DNA from 2 places in the Rathayibacter sp. VKM Ac-2835 genome. Region 1 is predicted to be linked to the other one. Evidence: riboswitches for the same ligand, from Rfam matches in the RefSeq annotation. Region 1 holds a riboswitch; the other holds the start of a gene.

Region 1 (14,042 bases):
TCACCCCCTCCACGGTGCTCACCCTCGACGTCGCGACCGGTGAGCGGACGGTGCTCAAGCAGCAGCCGGTCCTCGGCGACTACGACCCCGAGCGCTACGAGCAGCGCCGCGAGTGGGCGACCGCCCAGGACGGCACGCGCATCCCGCTGTCGCTGGTCTGGCGACGCGACGCGGCGGCACCCGACGAGGCGCCCGCGCCGCTGCTGCTCTACGGCTACGGCTCGTACGAGGCGAGCATCGACCCCGGCTTCTCGATCGCACGGCTCTCGCTGCTCGACCGCGGGGTCGTCTTCGCCATCGCGCACGTGCGCGGGGGCGGCGAGATGGGCCGCTCCTGGTACGAGGAGGGCAAGACCCTCGCCAAGCGCACCACCTTCACCGACTTCGTCGACTCCGCCCGCCACCTCGTCGAGGCGGGCTTCACCACGCCGGAGCGCCTCGTCGCGCAGGGCGGCTCGGCCGGCGGCCTGCTGATGGGCGCGGTCGCGAACCTGGCGCCGGAGGCCTTCGCCGGGATCCTGGCGCAGGTGCCGTTCGTCGACGCGCTGACCTCGATCCTCGACCCGTCGCTGCCGCTCACCGTGATCGAGTGGGACGAGTGGGGCGACCCGCTGCACGACCCCGAGGTCTACGCCTACATGAAGTCGTACTCGCCCTACGAGAACGTCCGCGAGGACGTCCGGTACCCGCGGATCCTCGCGACGACGAGCCTCAACGACACCCGCGTGCTCTACGTCGAGCCCGCGAAGTGGGTGGCGCGGCTGCGCGAGGTCGGGGCGCCGGCGCTGCTCAAGATCGAGATGACGGCCGGGCACGGCGGCGTCAGCGGGCGCTACGAGCGCTGGCGCGAGGTGGCGTTCGAGTACGCCTGGATCCTCGACGTGCTGGGGCTGGCGGTGGACACGGAGCAGACGCGCGGCGAGTGAGCGCCCGCTCCGGATCGGGCGGGCGCGCCGCAAGCCCCACCGGGGCGTCGATCGCGCCGCGTAAGGTTCGGGGTGCCGACCGAGGGGAAGTGCAGAGATGAGCGCAGGACTGTCGATCGACCGGGCCGCGGCCTGGGTCGCCGATCAGCGGTGGTACGCGAGCAAGGGGCGCCGCCCCGAGCTGGAGATCCGGGGCGAGTGGCGCCTGGAGCGCGGTGACGGCGATGTCGTCGTGCACCTCGTCATCGACCGCGCGGGCTCGAGCCCGGTGCTCTACCAGGTGCCGGTGACGGTGCGCTCGGCGCCCGTCGCGGGCCTCGAGGATGCGCTGATCGAGAGCGACGGCTCCCGCTTCGTCTACGACGGTCCCCGCGACCCGCTCTTCGCGCGGGCGCTCTTCGAGCTGATCGCCGACGGCGGCTCCTCCGACGCGGAGGGCGCCCTGGGCGGCGCCCGCGCCGAGGGCCACCGCCAGCCCGGCGCCGTCATCGGCGCGTTCGCCTCGTCGCGGATCCTCAGCGGCGAGCAGTCGAACACCTCGATCATCGTGCAGACCACCGCGGAGGACGGCTCGGCCGGCACCCCCGTGATCGTCAAGGTCTTCCGTGCGCTGCACCACGGCGAGAACCCGGACGTCACCGTGCAGTCGGCACTGAACGCCGCGGGCAGCACGCTCGTGCCGCCCGTGATCGGCAACGTCACCGGCGAGTGGGACGACCGCGGCGAGCCGTCGGGGCGCGCCTTCGGCCACCTCGCCTTCGCACAGGAGTTCCTGCCGGGCGTCGAGGACGCCTGGCGCGTGGCGCTCGAGGCCGTCGCCGGCGACAGCGACTTCACCGGTCCGGCCCGCGCACTGGGCCTGGCGACCGCGCAGGTGCACTCCACCCTCGCCGAGGTGATGCCGACGGAGGACGCGACCCCCGAGGTCGTGCAGCGGATGATCGCGACCATGCGGCGCCGGCTGCGGATCGCCTCCTCCGAGGTGCCCGTCATCGCCGAGGACGCCGACGCGATCGACGCGGTCTTCCAGGCGGCCGAGCAGGCCCCGTGGCCGCGGCTGCAGCGGATCCACGGCGACTACCACCTCGGCCAGGTGCTGTCCGTGCCCGGCCGCGGCTGGGTGCTCCTCGACTTCGAGGGCGAGCCGCTGCGGCCGATGCACGAGCGCCTGCTGCCGGACATCGCGCTGCGCGACGTGGCGGGGATGCTCCGCTCCTTCGACTACGCGGCCGGAGCGCACGAGCAGGCGTCTCCGGGCAGCTCCCGGGCCGCGTGGGCGCTGGCGAGCCGCCGCGCCTTCCTCGAGGGCTACACCGAGGAGGCGGGCGACGCGGTCACCGCGCACCGCGCCGTCCTGGACGCCTTCGAGCTCGACAAGGCGATCTACGAGGCCATCTACGAGGCGCGCAACCGCCCCGAGTGGCTGTCGATCCCGGTGACCGCGGTGCAGCGCCTCGTCGGACGCTCGTAGGGTGCAGGTATGACCGCACGCGACGAGACCAGCGACACCCCCGACTCCGACACCCGCGAGGACGGGCCGCTCGACCCGCTGAGCGACTTCAGCATCCCCGGCGACACCGACCTGCACGTGGCCGGCGACGCCTCGGGCGCCGACGGCCGCGAGGTCGCCGAGCCCTCCGAGGACGAGTAGCCCGGAAGGCATGCTGGTCGAGTAGCCCCGCAGGGGCGTATCGGGACCGACCATCACCCGGACTCCCGGCGATGGCGGATCGCGATACGCCCGCTCCGCGAGCTACTCGATCAGCTTGGGCGGCCCGCATCGCGGGCTGCTCGACCAGCAGGTGAGCTGCGAGGGCGGCTCAGCCGCCCATCTCGGGCTCGGCGTAGGAGGCGAGGGTCGAGCCGGCGGCGGCGCAGCCGACCCCGAGGTCGGACTGCAGGGTGCTCCACTCCGGTGACGACGGGTCGTAGGTCCATCGGCCGGCGGCCGCCTGGGCGTCCTGCAGGTAGGTCCGGATGCCGGAGGACGCGGCGGAGACGCCGGTCTCGTCCGGCTCCGGGTTCTGCATCCGCACCGTCTGGAGCTGGAAGGCCTGCCGCTCGAGGAACACCTGGTACGCCTCGTCGGAGACGTCGCCGCGGTCGTGGTACCACTGCATCGTCCAGCCGAGGCTGAGCAGCGAGCTGTACCGGCCGCAGGCGTAGGACGCGCTGGTGTCCTGCTCGCCCGGGACGGTGCCGCGCGCCGTCGGCTCGACCGTCACCGTGACGGTCGGCGCCGGGGTCTGCGCCTCGGCGCCTCCCCCGCGCGTGCAGCCCGTCAGCGCGGCGGCTGCGGCGGCGAGGCCGAGCGCGGTCACGCAAAGTCGAGGCGTGAACGGACGTCGAATGTGCGTGTGATCCCCCATGCGCCGACCCTACCGGGCGACCGGCGCAGGGGGCCGAACGGCGTCAGCGCACCGGCGCGAGCGGCGTGACCGCGGGTCCCTCCAGCACCGTCCCGTCGGCGGCGAAGCGCGAGCCGTGCAGGGGGCAGTCCCAGCTGCGCTCGGCGTCGTTCCAGGTGACGACGCCGCCCAGGTGCGGGCAGACCGCCGACATCGCGCAGCGGCGGCCCCCGACGGTCGAGACGGCGACCGGCTGGAGGCCGTCGCGCGCGAGCAGGCCCTCGCCCTCCGCCGGCACCACGTCCACCGACCGCGGCGCGCGCAGGGCCGACCAGTAGCCGCGGGCGTACCAGGCGCCGACCGCGGCGAGCGCTCCGGCGCCCTCCGCCATCACCCGGGGCAGGGTGGGCCGGCGGTGCAGGACCTTCGCCCACGGCGGCGTCTCTCCCCGGGAGTCGCCGACCAGCGTCAGCGCCGCCTGCACCGCGTTGGTCATCCCCCACTTGTCGTAGCCGGAGGCGAAGAAGATCCGGCCCCGACCGCGCGGCAGCCAGCCGACGAACGGCACGCGGTGGAACGCCTCGTAGTCCTGGGCGCTCCACTGCGCGATCGGCTCGGCGCCGGGGAAGGAGCGGCGGGTCCAGGCGATCAGGTCGTCGACGCTCTCCTGCGTCCGCGCGCGCCGGCCGACCCCGTGGCCGTTGCCGCCGATCAGCAGCAGCCGCTCCCCGTCCCGCTCCACGTCGCGGATCGAGCGCGAGGGCCCGTCGACGGAGAGGTACATGCCGTCCGGGATCGACTCGGCCCCGCGGAAGGCGACGGCGTAGGAGCGCAGCGCGACCTGCTTGGCGAAGTAGAGTCCGCGGTCCAGGATCGGCGTGCCGGTGAGCAGGTAGGCCCGCTCGCCGGTCACCTCGCCGGCGCTGGTCCGCACCCGGACGGGCGAGGAGGCCCGCATCCCGAGCACGCGGACGCCCTGCACGAGGACGCCGCCCGCGGCGCGGAAGTCGGCGGCGAGCGCCGTCAGCACCGCCATCGGATCGAACTCCGCCTGGTCGTCGAGCGCGACGGCGGCGGTGCTCGGGAAGGGCGTGTCCAGCTCCCCGATGAGGCGGGTCGCGAGGCCGAAGCGGCGGGCCGTCTCGTGCTCGCGCAGCACCGCGGGGACGCCGTCGGGGGTCTGCGCGTAGCTGTAGGCGGTGCGGCGCTGCACGGGCACGCCGGCCTCGCGGAGGTAGTCGACGAGCCAGGTGAAGCCCGCGAGGTTCGCGGCGACGTAGGCCTGCGTGACCGCGGGGGTGTTGCGCGCGGCGATCTTCGACAGGTGCGCGCCCTGCAGCAGGCTGAGCTTGGCGGTGCTGCTGCCGGTCGCGACCGCGCCGACCTCGCGGGCCTCGAGGACGAGGACGCGACGGCCGCTGCGCTGGAGCAGGAGCGCCGTGACGAGTCCCGAGAGGCCGGCGCCGACGATCACGTCGTCGTAGTGCGCACCCGGGACGAACTCGTCGCCCGCAATCGGCGCGGCGTCCTGCCGCCAGAGCGAGGTCGCCTCGGTCGCCGGCACGTCGGTTCGCTTCATCGGGTCTCCCTAAGCTCGGGCCGCGGACGGCGGCTCGGACCGACGCTACGCGCGGGGACCGGGCGCGTCAGGGTGTTGACAGGGCGCCGGGCCGCCGACGGCGGCTCAGAGCCAGCCCCAGCGCTTGAACAGCCGGTGCAGGACCACGCTCGAGGCGACCATCGCCGCCAGCGCCGCCGGGTAGCCCCAGGCCAGGTGCAGCTCGGGCATCGCGTCGAAGTTCATGCCGTAGACGCTGGAGATCATGGTCGGCGCGAAGAAGATGGCGGCCCAGGCCGAGATCCGCTTGACCTCGTCGTTCTGCTGGTTGCCCGCCTCCGCGAGCTTCTTCATGTCCTCGTTCTGGCGCTGGGCGACGAGCGTCGCGTTCACCGCGAGGATCTCGCGCAGCGTGGTCCGGAAGCCCTCGACGCGCTCGTCGACCACGGCGACGTGGTCGGCGACGTCGCGGAGGTAGCGGCGCAGCTCGACGTCCTCGCGGAAGACCTCGAAGTCGGTGACGAGCCGGCCGAGCATCCCCGTCAGCGGGCGGGTCGCGCGCTGGAAGTCGAGGACCTCCTGGGACAGCTCGTAGATGCGACGGGACACCGCGGGATCCCCCTCGAAGACCTGGGCCTCGATCTCGTCGATGTCGTTCTCGAGGCCGGCGACGACCGGGGCGTACTGGTCGACGACCGCGTCGAGGATCGCGTAGAGGACCGCCACCGGGCCCTTGCGCAGCAGCTCGGGGTCGGCCTCCATCCGGCGCCGGACCAGCGAGAGGTCGGGCTTCTCGGAGTGGCGGACCGTGACGACGAAGTTCGGGCCGACGAAGAGGTGCAGCTCGCCGAAGTCGACCTCCTCGCGCTGGTCCGCGTAGCTCGCGGCGCGCAGCACCACGAACATGTCGCTGCCGTAGCGCTCGAGCTTCGGGCGCTGGTGCGCGCTGATCGCGTCCTCGAGGGCCAGCGGATGCATCGAGAACTCGTCCTCGAGGGCGGCCAGCTCGGCCTCGGTGGGGCGGTAGAGGCCGATCCAGGCCATCGCGTCCGGGAGCTTCTGCAGCGCGGCGAGCGCCTCCGGGATGCTGCCGGGCGAGACGACGCGCCGGCCGTCCTGGTAGATCGCGTTGTCCACGGTGCTCCGGCGGGCGGGCTCCTCGGCGGGGCGGATCCGCTCGATCGGGCTGGTGTCCTCCGCGGCGGCGCGCGTGCGCGAGCCGAGACCGAGGAGGGTCGAGGGGACTCGGGGCAGCTTCACGCGGGGCCTCCTCTGATCGACCGACGACCCATTCTGCACCCCCGGGTGAACGGCAGGTGTCCGGCGGCGGCGGCCCGGCCGGCGTCCGGTGTCGGAGGCGCTCAGTAGCCTGGAGGGGCACGACAGGGAGCGCCACCGCACACCCGCAGACCCCGCGAAAGGACGGTCGTGAAGCTCCTGCACACCTCCGACTGGCACATCGGCCGCACCTTCCACGGCCACTCGAGCGTCGCCGCGCTCGGCGTCGTGCTCGACGCGCTGGTCGAGACGGTGCGGACGGAGGCGGTCGACGTCGTCCTCGTCGCGGGCGACGTCTTCGACTCCGCGGTGCCGGCGGCCGAGCACTACACGCTGCTGACCCGCACCCTGGAGGCGATCCGCGCGGCCGGAGCCGAGGTCGTGCTGACCAGCGGCAACCACGACTCCCCGGCCCGCCTGGGCTTCCAGGCCGGGCTGCTGCGCGGCTCCGGCGTGCACGTGCTCACCGATCCCGAGGCGTACGCCGAGCCGGTCGTCCTCCGCGACGCGCACGGAGAGGTCGGCGTCTACGGCATCCCGTTCCTCGAGCCCGCGCTCTACCGGCACCGGCACCCGGAGGAGTCGCTGCGCCGGCACGAGGACGTGCTCGCCTTCGCGATGCGGCGCATCCGTGCGCACGCCGAGGCGGCCGGGCGGCGCTGGGTGGTGCTGGCGCACTGCTTCGCCGTCGGCGCTCCCGCCGCCACGGTCGAGCGCGACATCACGGCCGGCGGGCTCGACTACGTCTCGGTCGACCACTTCGCGGCGGCGGACTACGCGGCGCTGGGGCACATCCACGGGCGGGCGGAGCTGCTGCCGAACGTGCGGTACTCCGGCGCGCCCCTGCACTACTCGTTCGGCGAGGCTGCGAAGCCGCGCGGCGGCTGGCTGGTCGAGCTCGGCGCCGACGGGCTCGGCGAGGTGACCTGGTCGGCGCTGCCCGTGCCGCGCCGGCTCAGCGTGGTCGAAGGGCGGCTGGACGAGCTGCTGAGCGACCCGTCCCTGGCGGAGTACGAGCCGGACTGGGTCTCGGCCGTGCTGACCGACGAGGTCCGCCCGCTCGACGCGATGGCCCGGCTGCAGTCCCGCTTCCCCGGCTGCGCGACCCTCGAGCACCGGCCCCCGCACGCGGCGGTCGACGAGCGCCGCTACGCCGAGCGGATCCGCGGCCGGAGCGACGTCGAGGTGATCGACGACTTCCTCGCCCACGTGCGCGGCGGCCACGGCGCGAGCGAGACGGAGCGCGCGCTGGCCCTCGACGCGCTGGCGCAGGTCGACGCCGAGGCGCTGCGGTGAGGATCCGCCGCCTCTCCTTCGCCGGTCTCGGCCCCTTCCGCGCGGAGCAGGAGATCGACTTCGACCGGCTGGAGGATGTGGGGATCTATCTGATCGCCGGGCGCACCGGCGCCGGCAAGTCGACGATCCTCGACGCCATCAGCTTCGCGCTCTACGGCTCCGTGCCGCGCTTCGACGGCACGGCCTCGCGGCTGCGCAGCGACCACAGCGCCCCCGAGGACGAGACGTTCGCCGAGCTCGACTTCGAGGCGGCCGGGCGGCTCTACCGGGTCCGCCGCTCCCCCGAGTACGAGCGGCCGGCCAAGCGCGGCGGCGGCACCACCCGGCAGGCGGCGAAGGTCGCGCTGCTCGAGCACGTCGACGGCGAGTGGCGGGGACTGTCCTCCAGCGCGCGGGAGACGGGTGCCGACATCGGCCGGATCGTCGGCCTGACCAAGGACCAGTTCCTCCAGGTCATCCTGCTGGCGCAGAACCGTTTCCACGAGTTCCTGCTCGCGAAGAACGACGATCGGCAGCGGCTGCTCCGCACCCTCTTCGCGACGGAGCGCTACGACCTGCTGCGCCGGCGGCTCGTCGAGCAGCGGCAGGAGAGCGGCGCGGCGCTCGAGGAGGAGCGCGCGGCCGTGACGGCGCTGGCCGACGAGGCCGTGCGCCTCGCAGGCGACGAGGAGCCCGCACCGGCGGCGCCCGACACGGCCTGGTTCCGCTCCCTGGTGACCCGGCTCGACGCTCCCCTCGCGCTCGCCCGCGACGACGTGGCGGAGGCCGACGCCGCGAGCCGAGCGGCCGAGACCGCCCGGGACGAGACGCGGCTGGTGAAGCGGGCGCAGGACCGCCGCCGGAGCGCGCTGATCGAGGCCGAGGAGCTGGCGGTCGCCGAGTCGCTCGTCGTCCGGGAGCGCGAGCGGATCGAGCGGGCGCGCCGGGCCGAGGGCGTGCTGCCGCTGCTGAAGACCGCCCGCTCCGCCGCCGAGAAGGCCGCCGCTGCCGGCCGTGCCCGCGACGGCGCCGCGGAGGCCTTCACCGCGGCCTTCGACGAGCCCGCCGATCGGGCCGCCGCCGCCCGTGCCGGCGAGCGCCTGGCCGCCGTTCTCGGCGCGCTGACCGAGGCGCTGGCCGACGAGCGCACCCTGCCGGAGGCGGTCCGCTCCGCAGAGCGCACCGCGAGGGCGCGCGAGCGGTCCGCGGCCGCGCTCGACGTCCTCGACGGCGAGCTCCGGGCGCTGCCCGCCCTGCTCGACGCGCTCTCCGCAGAGGAGGACGCCCTCGCTCCGGACGCGTCGGCGCTGCCGGCCCGCTCCGAGGAGCTGGCCGCGCTCGACCGCCGGATCCGCGCCGCCGCCGAGCGCGCGACGGCCGCGACCGCGCTGGAGCGCCTCCGCTCGGCCCACGCCGACGCAGCCCGGGCGCACGGCGTTCGCGCCGCCCAGCACGCCGAGCTTGTCGCCCGCCGCTTCGCGGGCTTCGCCGGCGAGCTGGCCGGCGCCCTCGCTCCCGGCGACCCGTGCCCCGTCTGCGGATCCTGCGAGCACCCGCGCCCCGCCGAGCACGGCGAGCTGCCGCCCGTCGGCACCGGCGAGATCGAGAAGGCGCGCACCGCCGTCGACCGCGCCCTCGCCGCGATGGACGCGGCGCGCGAGGCCGAGAGCGCCGGAGCGCTCGCCCTGGCCGCCCTCGAGGAGCGGGCCGGCGCCACGACCGCCGAGGAGCTCCAGGCCGTCCGCGTCGAGGCCGAGCAGCACCTCGCAGAGTCTCGGAGCGCCGCGACCCGGCTCGAGGAGCTGCGGCGCGAACGGTCCACCCTCCGCGTCCGGAGCGACGAGCTGACGGCCGCCCTCGAGACCGCCCGCACCGAGCACCAGCGCCTCAGCTCCGACGAGGCCCTCGCCGCCGAGGCGCTGCGCCTCCTGCGCGAGCGGATCGACGCTCACCGCGACGGCGCCGCGAGCATCGCCGAGCGTGTCGCCGCGATCACCGCGCAGCGCCGCCTGGCCGATGTGCTCGTCGAGGCCGAGGACGCGGCGACCACCCGCCGCGAGGCGGCCGAGGCGGCCGAAGTCCAGCTCGCTGAGGTGATCGCCGACCGCGGCTTCGCGAGCACCGTCGACGCCGAGTCCGCCGCTCTCACCTCGGGCGAGCGCGCCCGCGCCGAGGCCGTCGTCGCCGAGCACGAGCGCCGCCGCAGCGCCGTCGACTCGGTGCTGGCCGACCCCGAGCTCGCCGGCCTGCCGACGGCCCCCGTCGATCTCGCCGCGGCGGAGGAGGAGGCGCGCGCCGCCTCCGCCCGCCGCGACGAGGCCCGCTCGCGGCACTCGGTGCTCGAGCACCGCGCCGCCCGGCTCGCCGAGCTGGCCGGCCGCGCCGAGGAGCGCCTGGGCAGCCTCGCCGAGCGCCTGCGCCGGCACGAGGAGCTGCGCGCCCTCGCCGAGACGATCGACGGCCGCGGGCAGAACACCCGCCGGATGGACCTCGAGGCCTTCGCCCTGGCGGGCCGGCTCGAGGAGATCGTCGCCGCCGCGAACCTGCGGCTGAACGCGATGACCAGCGGCCGCTACGCCCTCGTGCACGACGACTCGCTCGCGTATCGCGGCGCGGCCTCCGGGCTCGGGATCGACGTGCTCGACGCCTTCACCGGCGCCCGCCGGCAGCCCGCGTCGCTCTCCGGCGGCGAGACCTTCCTCGCCTCGCTCGCCCTCGCCCTCGGCCTGGCGGACGTGGTCACGATGCAGTCGGGCGGCGTCTCGCTCGAGACGATGTTCATCGACGAGGGCTTCGGCTCGCTCGACGCGGAGACGCTCGAGACGGCGCTCGGCACGCTCGACGCGCTGCGCTCCGGCGGGCGGACCATCGGCCTGATCAGCCACGTCGACGCGATGCGCGAGCGGCTGCCGACCGGGCTGAAGGTCGTCGTCAGCGATCGCGGCGACAGCAGGATCCTCACGGCGTGACGGCACGACCCGCTAGGGTCGTCGGCAGTGACACGGGGTGCCCGCCAGGGCTGAGATGAGACCCGTCGAACCTGATCTAGTTCGTACTAGCGAAGGGATGTCGCGAATGAGCATTCGCACGCCTGCCCACCCGACCCTCCTCGACGGCGCAGCCGTCGCCCGAGACCTCGACGGGCTGCGCTCCGCCGCGCCGCTCGTGCAGTGCATCACCAACGCGGTGGTCACCGGCTTCACCGCCAACAGCCTGCTGGCGCTCGGCGCCAGCCCCGCGATGTGCGACCTGCCCGGTGAGGCCGGCGTCTTCGCGGGCATCGCCTCCGCGACGCTGGTGAACCTCGGCACCCCGCACGCGGAGCAGCGCGACGGCGCCCGCGAGGCCGTCGCGGCGGCGAACGCGGCCGGCACCCCGTGGGTGCTCGACCCGGTCGCCGTCGGCCCGCTGCCCGTGCGCACCGCCCTCGCGGCGGAGCTGCTCGAGGCGCGACCCGCGATCATCCGCGGCAACGCCTCCGAGATCCTCGCCCTCGCCGGCCTCGGCACCGGCGGTCGCGGGGTCGACGCCGTCGACGGGCCGGAGGAGGCGCTGGAGGCCGCCGTGGCTCTCGCCCACCGGTCGGGCGCCGTCGTCGCCGTCTCGGGCGCGGTCGACGTGATCACCGACGGCGAGCGCGTCGTGCGCGTCACGGGCGGGCATCCGCTGCTCACCCGCGTCACCGGCGGCGGCTGCGCGCTCGGCGCCGTCATGGCCGCCTTCCTCGGCGTGCCGGGCTCCGACGCGCTCGGGGCCGCGGTCGCCGCGTCCGTCGTCTGGGGGCTCGCCGCCGAGCGCGCCGCCGAGACCGCCGCCGGCCCCGGCTCGTTCGCGGTCGGCCTGCTCGACGCCCTCGCCGCCCTCGCCGCGGCCGACGTCGAGAGCGGAGCGCGGATCGCATGATCGACCTCTCGCTCCAGCTCGTCACCGATACCCGTCTCTGCGGCCCGCGCGGCGTCCCTGCCGTCGTCGCCGCGGCCGTCGCCGGCGGCGTCCGGATCGTCCAGGTCCGCGACCACGAGGCGACCGCCGCCGAGCTCGTCCCCCTCACCTGCGCCGTCGCCGCCGTCCTCGACGAGCGCACGACCCTGCTGGTCGACGACCGCGTCGACGTCGTCCTCGCCGCCCGCCTGGCCGGCGCCCGTGTCGACGGCGTGCACGTCGGCCAGTCCGACCTCCCTGTTCTCGCCGCGCGGAGCATCCTCGGCGCCGACGCGGTGATCGGTCTCACCGCGAACACCCCGTCCCACCTCGCCGCCGCGCACGCCCTGCCCGTCGGCACCGTCGACTACCTCGGCGTCGGCGTGATCCGCAGCACCGCGACCAAGCCCGACCACCCGGTCCCGCTCGGCATCGACGGCTTCGCCGCCCTCGCCGCCGCGACGCCGCTCCCCTGCGTCGCCATCGGCGGCGTCACCGCCGACGACGCCGCAGCGCTGCGCCGAGCCGGAGCAGCCGGCCTCGCGATCGTCTCCGCGATCTGCGCCGCAGACGATCCGGAGTCCGCGGCTCGCGCCTTCCGGGCGGAGTGGGACCGATGAGCGCCGCGCTCCCGCAGCCCCGTCCGGTCCCCCGGGTGCTCAGCATCGCCGGCACCGACCCGACCGGCGGGGCCGGGATCCAGGCCGACCTCAAGTCGATCGGGGCGCTCGGCGGCTACGGGATGGCGGTCGTCACCGCACTCGTCGCTCAGAACACCCGCGGCGTGCGCTCGATCCACCTGCCGCCCGCTGCGTTCCTCCGCGAGCAGCTCGACGCGGTCAGCGACGACGTCGAGATCGACGCGGTGAAGATCGGCATGATCGCGAACGCCGAGCTGGGCGGGATCATCGCCGCCTGGCTGGACGACGTCCGCCCGCCGCTCGTCGTCGTGGATCCGGTGATGGTCGCGACCAGCGGCCACCGCCTCCTCGACCACGAGGCGGAGGAGGCGGTCCGCGCGCTCGTCCGCCGCGCCGATCTGGTCACGCCCAACCTCTCCGAGCTGGCCGTGCTCGCCGGAGCGGAGCCGGCCGCCGACTGGTCCGCCGCGCTCGAGCAGGCCCGCTCCCTGGCCCGGGATCTCGGCACCGCCGTCCTGGTGAAGGGCGGGCACCTCGACGGCCCGGCGACGCCGGACGCGATCGTCACCGTGGACGGCGGTGTGCGCGAGGTGCCGGGCGAGCGGGTCGCCACCCGGAACACCCACGGCACCGGCTGCTCGCTGTCCTCCGCGATGGCGACGCTCCTCGCCGGCGGCGAGACGACTCCGGACACCCTCGCCCAGGCGCTGACCGAGGCGAAGGACTGGCTGACTGGAGCCCTCCGCGGCGCCGATGCGCTCCGGGTCGGCGAGGGCAACGGCCCGATCGACCACTTCCACCGCCTGCGCGCCCCCGCGTTCTGCGAGCGGATGTGGACCGAGACGGAGCAGCTGCGCGCCGAGATCGACGCGCTGCCGTTCGTGACGGCCCTGGGCGACGGCTCCCTCGCCCGCGACGACTTCGAGTGGTACCTGGAGCAGGACGCGCTCTACCTCACCCAGTACGCCCGGGTCCTCGCGATCGCGGCGCAGCGCGCACCGAGCACCGCCGAGCAGGTCTTCTGGGCGGAGTCGTCGGCCTCGGCCCTCGCGGCGGAGGCGCAGCTGCACCGCGACCGCCTCGGCGAGCGCACGGCGACGGCCTCCGCCACCACCCGCGGCTACGTCGACCACCTGCTCGCCGTCGGCGCGCGCGGCGGCTACGGCGAGATCGTCGCCGCGCTGCTGCCGTGCTTCTGGCTCTACGCGGACATCGGCGAGCGCCTCGCCGCGGCGAACCGGCCCGGCCATCCCTACGCGGACTGGCTCGTCACCTACGCGGATCCTGCCTTCGCTGTCGCGACCGAGCGGGCGCTCGCGATCACCGAGGAGGCCGCCGCCCGCGGCACGAACGCGGAACGCGCCGCCATGGGCGACGCGTTCCTGCGCTCGAGTCTCTTCGAGCGCGACTTCTTCGCGGCTCCGCTCAGCCGATCGCCTCGCGGAGGACGTGCATGAGCGCGTCCAGCTGAACCGTGTCGACCGAGGCGACCTCGGCGTCCGCGCCGTCGAGCGCGCGGGCGGCGAGGCCGGCCTTCGCGTCGATCAGCTCGGCGATCTTGGCGTCGATCGTGTGCGCCGCGATGATGCGCCAGGCCGTGACCGGCTCCTCCTGGCCGATGCGGTGCACGCGGTCGATCGCCTGCGTCTGCTCGGCCGAGGTCCAGGACAGCTCGGCCAGGACGACGTTGGACGACGCCTGCAGGTTGACGCCGACGCCGGCCGCGGTGAGCGAGCAGACCGCGACCGAGACGTCGGGGTCCTCGTTGAACGCGTCGATCTGCGCCTGGCGGAACGTCGCGCTCTGGTCGCCGCGGATCGAGACGGAGGTGAGCTCGCGCTTCTCGAAGGTGTCCTCGGCCTGGTCCATCACGTCGATGTGCTTGGCGAAGAAGACCACCTTGCCGACCGAGCGGGCCAGCTGCGAGGCGTAGTCCGCGGCGAGGGCCGCCTTGGCCTGGCCGATCCGGCGCACCATCGTGAAGACGTTCTCGCCGGTCTTGGCCGACTTCGACTCCTCGAGCTCGCTCTGCGCCACGATGCGGACGAACCGCTCGCGCTCGTCGTCGTCGAGCTCGTGCGTGATCGAGGCGGTC
Region 2 (14,042 bases), 290 kb from region 1:
CGGCGGCGGCGACTTCGGCGGAGGCTTCGACTTCTGACCCCCGCGAGTCCTGAGGCCCGGCGCGAGGCCGCCCTGCCTCAGGACCCGTCGAGCAGCAGCGCCTTCACCTCGCGGCGGAGCACCTTGCCGATCATGCTGCGCGGCAGCTCGTCGACGACGACGATCCGCTTCGGCACCTTGTAGGGCGTGAGCGCCTCGCGCACGGTGCGGCGCGCCTCCTCCTGATCGAGATGGGCGCCCGGCTCGAGGACGACCGCAGCGGCGACCTGCTCGCCGCTGCGGTCGTCCGGCAGCCCGACCACGGCGACGTCGCGGACGGCCGGCAGCCGGCGGAGCACCTCCTCGACCTCGGACGGCGAGACGTTGAAGCCGCCGGTGATGATCAGCTCCTTGATCCGGTCGACGATGGTGACGAAGCCGTCCTCGTCGATGGTGGCGATGTCTCCGGTGCGGAACCAGCCCTCGGCGGTGAACACGGCCGCGGTCTCGTCGGGCTTGCGGTGGTAGCCGCGGAACACCTGCGGACCGCGCACGACGAGCTCGCCCTGCCCGCCGGCCTCGACCTCGGTCTCCGGGTCCTCCGGATCGACGATGCGCACGTCCGTGCCGGGCAGCGGCAATCCGACGGTGCCCGCGCGGCGCGCCGTGCTGACCGGGTTCGCCATCAGCACGGGGGAGGTCTCGGACAGCCCGTAGCCCTCGACGAGCGTGCCGCCGGTCAGCGCCTCGAACGACTCGACCAGATCCGGGTCGAGCGGCATCGCGCCCGAGATCGCGATCTCGATGCCCTGCAGCGAGACGCCCTTCTCCTTCGCGCGCAGGGCGAGCCGCTCGGCGATCGGCGGCACCGCCGGCAGGAAGGTCGCCGGGTGCTTGCGGACGACCTTGAGGACCAGGTCCGGGTCGAACTTCGGGAACAGCACGAGGCGCGCGCCCATGCTCATGGCGAAGGTCAGGCAGAGCGTGAGCCCGTAGGCGTGGAACATGGGCAGGACCGCGTAGACCACGCAGTCGCCGCGGCGCACCGTGGGCACCCAGGCGCGCGACTGCGCGGCGTTCGCCGTGAGATTGAGGTGCGTCAGCTCGGCACCCTTCGGGGCTCCCGTCGTGCCGCTGGTGTACTGGATGACGGCGAGGTCGTCCGCCGTCGGACGCGGGTGCGCCGGGTCGAGCCGTCGGCGCAGCAGCGAGTCCCACTCGATCGCGCCGTGGACCTTCCCGGTCAGGGCGGCGCGCGACTCGCGGGCCTTCCGGATCGGCAGGCGGAGCGCGGCGCGCATCGGAGCCGGCATCGCCCGCGTGAGGTCGACCGAGACGACTGTGCCCACGCCGAGGTCCTCGGGCAGGTCCTGCACGGTCGGGACCACGCGGTCCCAGGCGATCGCGACCCGCGCGCCGTGGTCCTCGAACTGGTGCCGCAGCTCGCGCGGCGTGTAGAGCGGATTGTGCTCGACGACGACGGCGCCGAGGCGCAGCACCGCGTAGAAGGCGACGACGTGCTGCGGGCAGTTCGGCAGGATCAGGGCGACGGGGTCGCCGTCGCGGACCCCGAGTCGCCGCAGTCCCTCCGCGGCGCGCTCCACGTCATCGGCGAGCTGGGCGTAGCTGGTCGATCGGCCGAAGAACTCGAGCGCGACCTGGTGCGGATAGCGCTCGGCCGATTCGGCGACGATGTCGACGAGCGAGCCGGTCGGGAGCTCCAGCTCCTCCGGCACTTTGTCTGCGTAGCTGCGGATCCAGGGGCGGGGCGGGTGAGTGCTCACCCGCCCCACTCTAGGCGCAGGGCTCCGGGCGTCCGACGACGCCGGGAGACGGCGCTCAGGCGCCCTGGGAGACGGCGTCCTCGATGGCGACGTCGCCCGAGACGATCTCCCAGGTGCTGCCGATCGACGAGGGGTCGGCCAGCACCGCGATCACGGTCGCGGCGACGTCCTCGCGCGGGATGCTGCCCTTCTCGACGCTCTCGCCGAGCTCGATGCGGCCGGTGCCCTCGTCGTTGGTGAGGCCGCCGGGACGGAGGATCGTCCAGTCCAGGTCGGTGCCGCGCAGCGCCGTGTCGGCGTCGCGCTTGGCCTCGACGTACGCGCGCCAGCCCTCCTCGGTGTCGTCGGCGAGCGGCGCGTCGACGCCGATCGCGCTGATCTGCACGAAGCGGCGGATGCCGGCGATCGCGGCCGCCTCCTGGCTGAGCACGGAGGCGCCGAGGTCGACCGTGCGCTTGCGCTCGGGGCCGGAGTCGGGTCCGGCGCCGGCGGTGAAGACGAGGGCGTCGACGCCCTCCAGCCTCCCGGCGAAGTCCTCGGCGGTGGAGTGCTCGAGGTCGTGGACCAGCGGCTCTCCGCCGAGGCGGACGATGTCCTCCGAGTGGTCGGGGTTGCGGACGACTCCGACCGCCTCGTGTCCGGCGTCGTAGAGCAGATGGAGGATCTGCTGGCCGACCTTGCCGTGTGCTCCGATGACGGCGACGCGTGTCATGGACTGTCCTCTCTTCGTCGGGGCGGTGCGCCCCGGTTCTCGTCCGCGCGGCGGGCGCGGACCTCCCCATCCTGCCGTCGGCAGCCTGGGGCCGTTCTCAGGTGCTGCGGCTCAGGTGCTGCAGCTCAGGTGCCGCGGCTCAGGCGGCGAGGCGGTCGTCGCGACCGGTGACCGCCAGCAGCCGGCTCTGCAGCGGCGCGGTCGCATCGATCGGGACCGGAGCGGCGAACAGCCCGCTCGCGCGCAGCGTCTCCTCCTGCGGCGCGAAGAGCTCCCAGACGGCGGCGACGAGGCCCTCCTCCATCGCCTCCTCGCTCCCGGTGGCGCGCGCGAGGTCCCAGGTGTGCACCGTGATGTCGGCGACCTGCTCCTGCAGCAGCTCCAGCGCGGTGACGGTGTCGCGGCCCAGGCGCAGCTCGGCCCGGGGGTCGACCTCGCGCGACACCGCGCGCAGCACAGTCGTCACCCGGGTCCACTCGCTGCGGAGGTCCGCGGCCACCGGCTCGAGGCGGATCGGCGATTCGTCGCCGCCGGAGAGCAGCGTGTGCGCCCGCTGCTGCTCGCGGACCACGTGCAGCACGAGCGCGCGGGTGTCCCACTCGGTGTCGGGGGTCGGTGCGGCCCAGTCCACCACCGCATCGAGGCGGATCTCGAACGCGGCGTGCGCGCGGGCCTGCAGGTCGAGCCAGAGGCTCAGGTCGGAGTCGGGGGAGTCGGGCTCGTGCTCGTGCGTCATGTCTTCTCCGGGAGTCGTCGGGGTGCTCGGGTCAACCTCGGCGGCGGCGCCGCCATTCCCGCCGGGAGAGGTCGTCGCCGGTGCGGGCTCGCGCCCGGCACCGGTGTCGGTGGTGCGTGCGACCATGATCCTCGGAAGCACCGCCGTCATGGGGAGCGGTGCGCCACTCGAGCAGGGCGGAACGTGAGCAAGCAGGACGGCACGGGGCGGCAGGTCACGACCGAGCCCTTCGACGACCCGCGCGCGAGCATCCTGCACGTCGACATGGACGCGTTCTTCGCCTCCGTCGAGCTGCTCGAGCACCCGGAGCTGCGCGGCAAGCCGGTCGTCGTCGGGCACATCGGCTCGCGCTCGGTGGTGACGGCCGCGACCTACGAAGCGCGCAAGTACGGCATCAACTCGGCGATGCCGATGGCCGTGGCGCTCCGCCGCTGCCCGCACGCGATCATCCTCGAGCCGCACATGGACCGCTACCGCGAGGCCTCGCGCCGGGTGATGGCGATCTTCGACTCCTTCACCCCGCTCGTCGAGCGGCTCAGCATCGACGAGGCCTTCCTCGACGTCGCCGGTGCCCGGCGGATCTCCGGCTCGCCCTGGGCCATCGGCACCGAGATCCGCCGGCGCGTGCACGCCGAGCTCGGTCTCACCTGCTCCGTCGGCATCGCCAGTACCAAGTTCGTCGCGAAGCTCGCCTCCGGCCGCTCCAAGCCCGACGGCCTGCTCGTCGTGCCGTCCGACGGCGTGCAGGCGTTCCTCGACCCGCTGCCGGTGAGCGCCCTCTGGGGCGTCGGGGCGAGCACCGAGGAGGCGCTGGTGCGGCGGGGCCTGCGCACCGTGGCCGATGTCGCGACCACTCCGCTCGCCTCCCTCGTCTCGGCGCTCGGCGAGGCCACCGGGCGCCGCCTGCACGCCCTGTCCAACGGCGTCGATCCGCGCCCGGTCGACACCCGGCAGATCGAGAAGAGCGCCGGCCACGAGATCACCTTCGCGGACGACGTCGCCGACCCGGAGCTCGTCCGCCGCGAGCTGCTGCGCCTGTGCGACAAGGTCGCCGTGCGGATGCGCCGCTCCGGCGTCCGCTGCCGCACCGTGGCCGTCAAGGTCCGCTTCGGCGACTTCAGCACGCTGACCCGCTCGCGCACCCTCCCCGAGGCGACCGACGTGGCGCGGGTGCTCTACGACGCGTCCTCGGCACTGCTGGAGGCGGCGAACCCGCTGCGCCGGCCGGTCCGGCTGATCGGCGTCCGCGGCGAGCAGCTCGTCGAGGGCGACGACGTCGCGTTCTCGCTCTGGAGCGACTCCGACGATTGGCGCGACGCCGAGCTCGCGGTCGACGGCGTCTCCGCCCGCTTCGGCACCGGCGCCGTGCGGCCGGCGTCGCTGCTCTCGCGCTCCGCCCCGGAGTCGGCCAAGGGCATCGACATCAGCGACACCCTCGCTACGCGGAACCGATCGTCAGACTGATCGGCCGGTGGTCCGAGCCGTTCCGCGGCAGGACCTCGAGGGTCGCGGCGGGCACGCCGTCGGCCAGCGCGTGATCGAGGGAGACCAGCGGGAGCAGCGCCGGCCAGGTCGCCGGGAAGCCGATGCCGGACGTGCGGACCAGGCGGGCCTCGTTCAGCACGGGCGCCAGCAGGTGGTCGTCCGTCGCGGTGTTGAAGTCGCCGACGACGAGCCGGCGCGCTGAGCCGTCGTCCGCGAGGGCGGAGGCGAGCCCGCCCAGCATCGTGTCGCGCTCGGCGTGATCGCCGAGGCGGAGCGAGGCGAGGTGCACCACGAAGAGGCGCGTCGCCCCGAGTGGCGTGTCCACGTCCACGGCGAGAGCACGATTCCAGTCGAGGCCCAGATCGAGCGGCTCGCCGTTCGAGAGCTCGGTGCGGCTCCACAGCCCGACGGTGCCGACCACGTAGGAGTGCGGGTACTCGTCGGAGAGCTCGGCGTCGACCGCCTCCCGCGCGTCGCCGTCGAGCTCCTGGAAGGTGAGCACGTCGGGCTCCCGGCTCGCCAGCTCGGCGGCGAGGGCGCCGGCGTCGTCGCGGGTGCCGAGATTCTGGCTAACGACGGTGAAGGAGCCCGAGCGGACGGCGGGAGCGGGCAGCGCCACGGGGAGCACGAGCACGCCGTAGACCGTCACCAGCACGGTGACCGCGGCTCCGGCACCCCTCGAGCGCAGGGCGATCGCGGCCGAGAGGAGGAGCAGCACGGCCAGGCCGGACCAGGGGATCGCCGTCTCGACGACCGACAGCCAGCCCGCGGCGTCCCAGAGTCCGCGGTGGAAGGCGAGGAACGCCGCCAGCAGCAGACTCGCGACCGCGACGGACGCGGCGCGTCCTGGTCGGCGGCGGCGCGGGCGGGACGGCATCCGACGATCATCGCAGCAGACCTCCGGGAGGAGGTGAGGGAGTCCTGTGCGCGCCGGTGCGCCGCTTGTCGCCCGTTCGGCCCGCGGAGTAGCGTCGGGCCATGCCCAACATCGCTGTCTCCCTGGCCGACAAAGTGACCTCCGCGGGTGCCGCGACGAGCTACGGAGACCCGATCGAGGTCGACGGCGTCTCGCTCGTCCCCGTCACGCTCCGCTGGTTCGGCTTCGGCGGCGGCAGCGGCTCCGAGGACGGCCAGGAGGGCGGCGGAGGAGGCGGCGGCGGCGCCGTGGTCCCGATCGGCGCCTACATCAAGGACGACCTCGGCCTGCGCTTCCAGCCGAACATCGTCTCGGTCCTCGCCGTCGGCGTCCCGCTCGTGTGGGTCTCCGGCAAGGCGCTCGCGCGGATCATCCGCGCGCTCAAGAAGTAGAGGATCCGGCGCGGCCTCAGCGCTGGGGCCGCGCCGTGAACCAGGTCTTCTTCGTCCGGCCGAAGCCGACGAGCAGGCGCTCGGCGTCGTTCGGACGGCGCGGGTCGTAGATCACCGCGACCGGCTCGCCCGCCATCCAGGCGTCGCCGCGCTTCCACGGAGTCTTGACCGCGTGCCGCTCCTCGCCGTCGACGAGACGGTAGGCGACCAGCAGTCGCCCCAGATCCCGGGCCGCCGAGGCGTCGCCTCTGCTCGGGTCGTGGGCGACCACGCGACCGGGCACCCGGGTGCCGTAGCTGAGCAGCTCGCGGCGGATCCGGAACCGGCGCCGCCAGAGCAGCACCTGCAGGAGCACCACGAGGACCGCGGCGAGGACGAGCACCACCGACCACGACATGCTGTCTATGATTGCTGACGAACACGGGAGTCCGGTGCACCGGGCTGAGAGGAAGGCAGCAGCCTTCGACCGTCGAACCTGATCTGGGTCATGCCAGCGAAGGAACGTTTCGATCTCCTCTTCTTCCACCCGTGCCCCGTTTCGCTTCCACGAAAGGGCACGTCAGTGCAGAACAAAGCAGCGCAGAACACCGCGGCGCAGAGCACCACCGGTACCGGACGGACCTCCTCCGGCGGCCGTCCCCGCGATCTCCGCTGGCGGGTCGTCGACATCGTCGTGGCGAGCGTCGTCGCCGTGGCCGCGGGCATCGTCTTCTGGGCGTGGGGACTCGCGACCAATGTCCTCGGCGTCGCCTTCGAGTTCCTCCCCGGTCTCGGCGGCCTCCTCGGCGGCGGCTGGCTCTTCGCCGGCGTGCTCGGCGGCCTCATCATCCGCAAGCCCGGTGCGGCGCTCTACACCGAGCTCCTCGCCGCGGTCGTCTCCGCCCTGATCGGCACCCAGTGGGGCTTCGCCGTGCTGCTCTCCGGACTCGTCCAGGGCCTGGGCGCCGAGATCGTGCTCGCCCTCTTCCTCTACCGCAGCGGTCGCCCGCTCGTCGCGATGCTGGCCGGGGCCGGTGCCGGTCTCGCCCTCGCCGTCAACGACCTGCTGGTCTACTACCCCGCCGTCGACGACCTGTTCCGCACGGTCTACGTCGTGTCGTCCCTCGTGTCGGGCGCGGTGCTGGCCGGGCTCCTGCCCTGGTTCGCGGTGCGCGGGCTCGCCGCCTCCGGAGCGCTGGACCGCTTCGTCTCGGGCCGGGAGGGCCGCGTGGTCGAGGGGGCGGGCGCGAGCGCTCGATGAGCGGTGCGTCGATCCGTGCCCAGGGCTGGAGCTGGCGGCACGCGGGCCGGTCGAGCGCGGCCGTCACGGGGCTCGATCTCGACGTGCGGCCGGGGGAGCGCGTCCTTCTCCTCGGCCCGTCCGGCGCGGGCAAGAGCACGCTGCTGCACGCGCTGGCCGGTGTCCTCGGCGGCGAGGAGGACGGCGCCGACGAGGGCGAGCTGAGCATCGACGGCGGGTCGCCGGGCGAGCGCCGCGGCGTCGCCGGTCTCGTGCTCCAGGACCCCGACACCCAAGCCGTGCTCGCGCGGGTCGGGGACGACGTCGGCTTCGCCTGCGAGAACCTCGGCGTTCCGCGCGCGGAGATCCCGGCCCGGGTCCGGCGCGCGCTCGACGACGTCGGTCTCGACGTCGCTCTCGACCGGTCGACCTCCGCGCTGTCCGGCGGCCAGAAGCAGCGGCTCGCCCTCGCCTGCGTCCTCGCGATGCAGCCTCGGCTCCTGCTGCTCGACGAGCCGACCGCGAACCTCGACCCCCGCGGCGTCCAGGAGGTCCGCTCGGCGGTCGAGCGGACCACGGCGCGCACCGGCGCCACCCTGATCGTCGTCGAGCACCGCGTCGACGTCTGGATCGACCTGGTCGACCGGATCGTCGTGCTCGGCGCCGACGGCACCGTCGTGGCCGACGGCGAACCGCGTCCGGTGATCGAGCGCGCCCGCGGCGTCCTCGAGGCCGCGGGAGTCTGGCTCCCGGGCGAGCACCCCGAGCGGCGCGTCGAGGCGACCGGACCGGCGCCGATCGCCCTGAGCGCGACGGCGCTCGATCTCGCCCGACCGGTCTTCGGGCGCCGCACCCCGCCCCTGATCGCCGAAGGCCTCGACCTCTCTCTCGCTGCCGGCCGGGTGACCGCCGTCCTCGGTCCGAACGGCGCCGGCAAGTCGACGCTCGCGCTGACGCTGGCCGGCCTGCTCCCGCCGGCCCGGGGCGAGATCGTCGCGTCGCCGGCGGTGCGCGACGGAGCCTCTCCGCACCCGCACCGCTGGAGCTCGCGGCAGCTCAGCGACCGGGTCGCCATGGTCTTCCAGGAGCCGGAGCACCAGTTCCTCACGGCGCGGGTGCGCCAGGAGCTGCACCTCGGCGTCCGCGACGAGGCGGAGCGGCGCCGCGCCGACGAGCTGCTCGAGCGGCTCGGACTCGCGCACCTCGCCGACGCGAACCCCTTCACCCTCTCCGGCGGCGAGAAGCGGCGGCTCACCGTCGCCTCGGCGCTGGTCCGGCGCCCCGCCGTCGTCGTGCTCGACGAGCCGACCTTCGGCCAGGACCGGCGGACCTGGGACGTGGTCGTCGACCTCCTCGCCGAGCTGCGCGCGGACGGACGCGCCGTGCTCGCCGTCACGCACGACGAGCACCTGGTGACGGCCCTCGCCGACGCCGTGGTCCGCCTCGGCGAGCCGACGGTGGTGCCCGGATGACGCTCCTGGACGCGGTCCCGGCCCGCGGGCGCATCGCCCGGGCGAACCCCGTCGCGAAGCTCCTCGCGAGCCTCGTCATCGCCGTCGTCCTGATCCTGACGGTCGACGTCGTCTCGGCGGCGACCGCGCTCGCGCTCGAACTGCTCGTGCTGCCCTTCGTCGGGCTCCGCCCCGGCGACCTGGTGCGCCGCACGGCTCCGGTCTGGATCGCGGCGCCGCTCGCGGGCATCACGACCGTGCTCTACGGACGGGACAGCGGCGCTGTGCTGGGGCAGTTCCTCTTCGTCTCCGTCACGGAGGGCTCGGTCGCCCTCGGCGGCGCGATCGCTCTGCGCGTGCTCGCCATCGGCCTGCCCAGCGTGGTGCTGATCGCGACGACCGACCCCACCGATCTCGCGGACGGCCTGGCCCAGATCCTCCGGCTGCCGGCCCGCTTCGTCCTCGGCGGCCTCGCGGGCATGCGGCTCGTCGGCCTGCTCAGCGACGACTGGCGCACTCTCGCGATGGCCCGCCGGGCGCGGGGAGTGGCCGACGGACGCGGACCGATCGCGGCGGTGAAGAGCCTCGGCGCCCGCAGCTTCTCGCTGCTGGTGCTGGCGATCCGACGGGGCAGCAGGCTCGCCACGGCGATGGAGGCGAAGGGCTTCGGCGCGGACACCCCGCGGACCTGGGCGCGGGTGTCCCGCCTGGGCCCGTTCGACGTGCTGCTGGTGCTGGGCGGCGCGGCGATCGCGGCTCTCGCGATCACCGCGGCCGTGCTCACCGGCGCCTGGAGCTTCGTGCTGAATGGCTGATCCGCGGCACCTCACCGGCGCGACGGCACGCGTCCTCGCCCGTCGGCTCGTCGCCGGTCGGGCGCGCACGGTGCTGCTCGACGGGCCGAGCGGCTCGGGGAAGTCGACCTTCGCGCTGGCGCTGCTGGCGGAGCTGCGGGGGACCGCCCGCGCTCCCGCGGCTGCGCTCGTGCGGATGGACGACGTCTACCCCGGCTGGTCGGGGCTGGACCGCTCGGTCGCGATCGCAGCGGAACGGATCGTCCGGCCGCACGCGCTCGGGCTCGGCGCGCGCTGGCAGACCTGGAACTGGGCGGCCGACACGACCGCGGGGCCGCGCACGGCCGGTGCGCCGCTCCTTCTGCTGGAGGGCTGCGGCGCCGCGGGGGAGCGGAGCCGGCGCTTCGCCGATCTGACCGTGTGGATCGAAGCGGACGAGGCGCAGCGGAAGCAGCGCGCGCTCGCCCGCGACGGCGCGCTCTTCGAGCCGCACTGGGACTCCTGGGACGCTCAGTTCCGGCGCTACTGCGTGCGGGAGCGACCGCACGAGGGTGCCGACCTGGTGCTCGACTCGAGCGACCCCGCAGGCGTTCGGGAGGACTGAGGAGTCAGGCCCAGCCGAGCTCGTGCAACCGGTCGTCGTCGATCCCGTAGAAGTGCGCGATCTCGTGGACGAGGGTGACGTGGATCTCGTCGCGCAGCTCGTCGAGCGTCTCGCAGGCGGCGAGGTGGGGCTCGCGGTAGAGGATGATCCGGTCGGGCATCTCGCCGAAGCCGTAGCGCTCGCGCTCGGTCAGCGCGACGCCGTCGTAGAGGCCGAGCAGGTCGAGCGAGCCGTCCTCCGGGCGGTCCTCGACGACGAAGACGACGTTCTCGAGTCCGTCGACCATGTCGTCCGGGAGGGCGTCGAGCTCGGCGACGACCAGCGTCTCGAACCCGGCCTCGTCGAGGGTGAGCATCGCCTGGCCTCTCGTCGTCGATCGGGTCGTGTCGCCGGTCTGCTCGTGTCGTCGGCCGGGAGGAGCGGCGGGAAGACGGAAGGCCCGGAGTCCACGACTCCGGGCCTTCTCGACTGGGGTGAGTAACGGGGCTCGAACCCGCGACCTCCTAGACCACAACCAGGCGCTCTGCCAACTGAGCTATACCCACCAGGACGGTGTTCCGCGGGGGTGACCCGCGAAGCAACTGTACGAGAGTACTACATCCGCGAGGCGAACTCGTCCACGACGGCGGCCGAGACCGCCTGCACCTCGGCGGAGGTGGGGCCCGGCTCGGGGACGAAGACGGCCCGCCGGTAGAAGCGGAGCTCGCGGATGCTCTCGAGGATGTCGGCGAGGGCGCGGTGGCCGCCGTGCTTGGCCGGGGCGTTGAAGTAGATGCGCGGGAACCAGCGGCGGGCCAGCTCCTTGACGGTCGAGACGTCGACGTTGCGGTAGTGCAGGTGCGCGTCGAGACGCGGCATGAACTTGACCAGGAAGGCGCGGTCGGTGCCGATCGAGTTGCCGGCGAGCGGCGCCTGCTGCTCGGCGGGGACGTGCTTGAGCACGTACTCGAGGACCTCGTACTCGGCCTCGGCGACGCTCACGCCGTTCGGGATCTCCTTGAGGAGGCCCGAGGTCTCGTGCATGTTCCGGACGAAGTCGCCCATGTTCTCCAGCGCCGAGGCGTCGGGGCGGATCACGATCGACAGCCCCTCGTCGAGGGGTTCGAGATCGAAGTCGGTGACGATCACGGCGATCTCGACGAGCTCGTCGACGGCGAGGTCGAGTCCCGTCATCTCGCAGTCGATCCAGACAAGACGGTCGGGGGCGCTACTCATGCGCCGCAGTCTATCCGCGGCCACCGACACGGCCGCGGCGCCGGGGGAGCGCCTCCTAGACTCGGTCTCCGTGATGATCCTCGTCTGCGTGCTGCTGATCGCCAACGCCGTCTGGAACGCCGTCGTCTGGCCGCCGTTCCTCCGCCGGGTGCGCAAGGACCCGCGGGCCCGCGACGCCTCGGGCCGGGCCACGACCTTCCTCCGCGTCCACACGGTCCTGATCGGGATCTCGCTGCTGCTCGCGGTCGTCTCACTGGTCGTCGGCGTGCTGGGGCTCGTCCGGGGCGCCTGAGGTCGCTCTTCCGCCGGCGCCGTGGCGACGCCGCCCCCCGGAAGCCCCGTAGTACCCTGGCGAGACGCCCCCGTAGCTCAGCGGATAGAGCAGCAGCCTTCTAATCTGACGGTCGCAGGTTCGAGTCCTGCCGGGGGCACGTCCGCGTCCGCGGGCCCCGTGCCGGCTCTTCCCCGGGGCCTCGTTCTCCGTCGCCCGTCACCGGCTCGCGGACGTGCCCCGGACGCGGGCCAGGACGTCCCCCGGACGCGGGCTCGCGGTCCGGGTGCCGCTAGCACAGTGCAGAAATCTGAGCAACACCGGCGTGTTTCGTCGCATCAGCGGTTCCGGCCCTCCACCCGCCCCTAGGCTGGGCGAGCACCGGAATTACAACGACGTAAGAAACGGAGGTACGACCATGTTGCTCCTCGCCATCCTCGGCGGAATCGCCGTCGCGTGGACGATCATCGCGGCGCCCCTCGCTGTGCTGGTCGGTCGAGTCGCTCGTGCTCGAGATGCGCACGTCTGAGGCGTACGAACTGCACCACGGAGAAGGCCCCGATCGCATACGCGATCGGGGCCTTCTCTTCGTCCCGGAGGTCGGCTACTCGGCCGGGCGGGCGGTCGCGGTGCTCTGATCCCGGTCCGCCGGAGTGTCGTCCGACTCGTCCGCGGGGGTCGCCGGGGTGCTCGCCGCGGGCTGCTCGACGGGCGGGAGCTCCTCGACGGTGCGCTCCCGCGAGGGGACGTCGAGGCGGTCGACGTCGGCGAGAAGTCGGCGCGTTTCGTCGGTGTGGGGGCCCTCCGCGGCGGGCGGCAGGACGATGGTCGGCGTCGACGGACGCTCGAACGCGGCGGTCGGCTCCGACGATGCTGCTCCGATGACGACCGGGGTGGCCGCGGCGGCGGGAGTGGAGTGCGCCGGCTCCGGGGCGCGGTCGCTCGACGTCTCCGTCGAGGCGCCGGTCTTCGGCGTCTCGGGACGCGAGGTCTCCGAGAAGCGCCAGCGCTCGAGGTCGGCGAGGAAGGCCTTGCGGGCGCGGTTCGGCTTGTCTCGCCAGAGCACGAGGCGGTCGCGGAACTCGCCGACACTCGCCTGCGTCTGGTAGCCGCCCGTCGACGAGGTGTGCTTGAGGTCGGCGAGCTCGTGCGCGGCCCAGTTGGCCGCCACTCCCGAGCCCTTGACCGGCAGGAGGCGGAGGTGCGTCTCGGCCTGCGCCGCGGCGCGGTCGCTGAGGATGCGCTCGGACTGGCTGAGCACGTTCCACGCCGACGCGTCGACCGCGGCATCGATGAGCGTCGCGATGACCGCGTTCTTGCGCTCGTGCTCCTGCTGCCGGATGAGGCGCGCGACCGCCGAGCGGAGGACGAGCGCGGCCACGATCACCCCGACGATCACGGCGAGGAGGACGAGCGCGGCGACGAACACCGACTGGCGCCCTTCGGCCGTCTGGACCCAGGTCACGAATTCGTTCCACCACTGCATGAGCCGAACGTTAGCCCGGGGCCCGGCGGCAGGCGGGTCAGGCGCGCCGACCCCCGGGGGATCGGCGCGCCGAGCCGGGGCTCAGGCGACCCGGAAGACCTCGATCGCGTCCTCGACGCTCCAGAACTCGCCGATCTCGGGTCCGGACGGCATCCCGGCACGGAGGAGCCGGGCGCGGTACTTCTCGCCCTGCGGCCCCTCGACGAGCTCGACGTGGCCCACGATCGAGCCCGCGCCGGTGCTCACGCGCCAGAGGCGCGCGTTCACGCGGGTGAGGGTGGGCGGGACGCGGGTGGCGTGAAGGGTGGTGAGGGACACTGCTTCCTCCTGCTGGTCGTCGTGTGCGGGAGCACCCACCGGCCGAGTGCTCTCGCAGACTACGAGCGACCACCGACATCGCCGCCGGCCCGCGGCGGTCGGTTCGGAACGTCAGTTCAACGACGTCCCGTGCACCGCGAACTCCTCGATCGCGGCGGTCTCCGACTCCGTCAGGGGTCCGGCCTCGAGGGCCGCGACGTTCTGCTCCAGCTGGGCGACGCTCGAGGCGCCGATGATCGCGCTCGTGACCGTCGGCACGCGCAGCACCCAGCTCAGGGCGAGCTGCGCGAGGGTCTGGCCGCGGCCCTGGGCGATCGCGTTCAGGCCGCGCACTCGCTCGAGGTACTTCTCGTCGATCCGGTCGGAGGAGAGGAAGCGCGACGTCGCGGCGCGGGAGCCCGCGGGCACCGTGCCGTCGAGGTAGCGGTCGGTCAGCAGCCCCTGCGCGAGCGGCGAGAAGACGATGCAGCCCGTGCCGATCTCGTCGAGGACCGGGAAGAGGCCGTCCTCGATGTGGCGGTCGAAGAGGGAGTAGCGCGGCTGGTGCAGCAGCAGGTGCACGCCGCTGCCGGCGAGGGCGGCCTCGGCGGCGCGGGTCTGCTCGGGGCTGTAGTTCGAGATGCCGACGTACAGCGCCTTGCCCTGCTCGACGGCCGCGACCAGCGCGCCCATCGTCTCCT

What was found. A riboswitch is a leader RNA that binds a small molecule or an ion and turns the genes downstream of it on or off. The one in region 1 is predicted to bind thiamine pyrophosphate.
Positions count from the first base shown of each region.
Region 2: linked by a shared signal. The riboswitch ahead of HRK28_RS00925 (ECF transporter S component) and the one ahead of thiM (hydroxyethylthiazole kinase) in region 1 are both predicted to bind thiamine pyrophosphate.

Region 1 covers NZ_JABSNQ010000001.1:479,700-493,741, forward strand. The annotation lists gene HRK28_RS02245 (S9 family peptidase) at 1-926, shown strand, start outside; gene HRK28_RS02250 (phosphotransferase) at 1,024-2,397, shown strand; gene HRK28_RS02255 (hypothetical protein) at 2,407-2,577, shown strand; gene HRK28_RS02260 (hypothetical protein) at 2,747-3,247, opposite strand; gene HRK28_RS02265 (FAD-dependent oxidoreductase) at 3,339-4,853, opposite strand; gene HRK28_RS02270 (magnesium and cobalt transport protein CorA) at 4,959-6,014, opposite strand; gene HRK28_RS02275 (exonuclease SbcCD subunit D) at 6,261-7,406, shown strand; gene HRK28_RS20690 (AAA family ATPase) at 7,403-10,354, shown strand; TPP riboswitch at 10,378-10,469, shown strand; gene thiM (hydroxyethylthiazole kinase) at 10,461-11,288, shown strand; gene thiE (thiamine phosphate synthase) at 11,285-11,926, shown strand; gene thiD (bifunctional hydroxymethylpyrimidine kinase/phosphomethylpyrimidine kinase) at 11,923-13,404, shown strand; gene HRK28_RS02300 (DEAD/DEAH box helicase) at 13,373-14,042, opposite strand, start outside.
Region 2 covers NZ_JABSNQ010000001.1:192,837-206,878, reverse strand. The annotation lists gene HRK28_RS00965 (hypothetical protein) at 1-37, shown strand, start outside; gene HRK28_RS00960 (long-chain-fatty-acid--CoA ligase) at 78-1,763, opposite strand; gene HRK28_RS00955 (SDR family oxidoreductase) at 1,819-2,475, opposite strand; gene HRK28_RS00950 (TIGR03086 family metal-binding protein) at 2,615-3,211, opposite strand; gene dinB (DNA polymerase IV) at 3,395-4,675, shown strand; gene HRK28_RS00940 (endonuclease/exonuclease/phosphatase family protein) at 4,650-5,573, opposite strand; gene HRK28_RS00935 (hypothetical protein) at 5,675-6,004, shown strand; gene HRK28_RS00930 (DUF3592 domain-containing protein) at 6,021-6,401, opposite strand; TPP riboswitch at 6,416-6,523, shown strand; gene HRK28_RS00925 (ECF transporter S component) at 6,567-7,244, shown strand; gene HRK28_RS00920 (ABC transporter ATP-binding protein) at 7,241-8,695, shown strand; gene HRK28_RS00915 (energy-coupling factor transporter transmembrane protein EcfT) at 8,692-9,489, shown strand; gene HRK28_RS00910 (ATP-binding protein) at 9,482-10,072, shown strand; gene HRK28_RS00905 (metallopeptidase family protein) at 10,077-10,427, opposite strand; tRNA gene HRK28_RS00900 (tRNA-His) at 10,542-10,617, opposite strand; gene orn (oligoribonuclease) at 10,667-11,287, opposite strand; gene HRK28_RS00890 (SCO4848 family membrane protein) at 11,361-11,579, shown strand; tRNA gene HRK28_RS00885 (tRNA-Arg) at 11,646-11,718, shown strand; gene HRK28_RS00880 (hypothetical protein) at 12,163-13,023, opposite strand; gene HRK28_RS00875 (hypothetical protein) at 13,126-13,362, opposite strand; gene HRK28_RS00870 (aldo/keto reductase) at 13,474-14,042, opposite strand, start outside.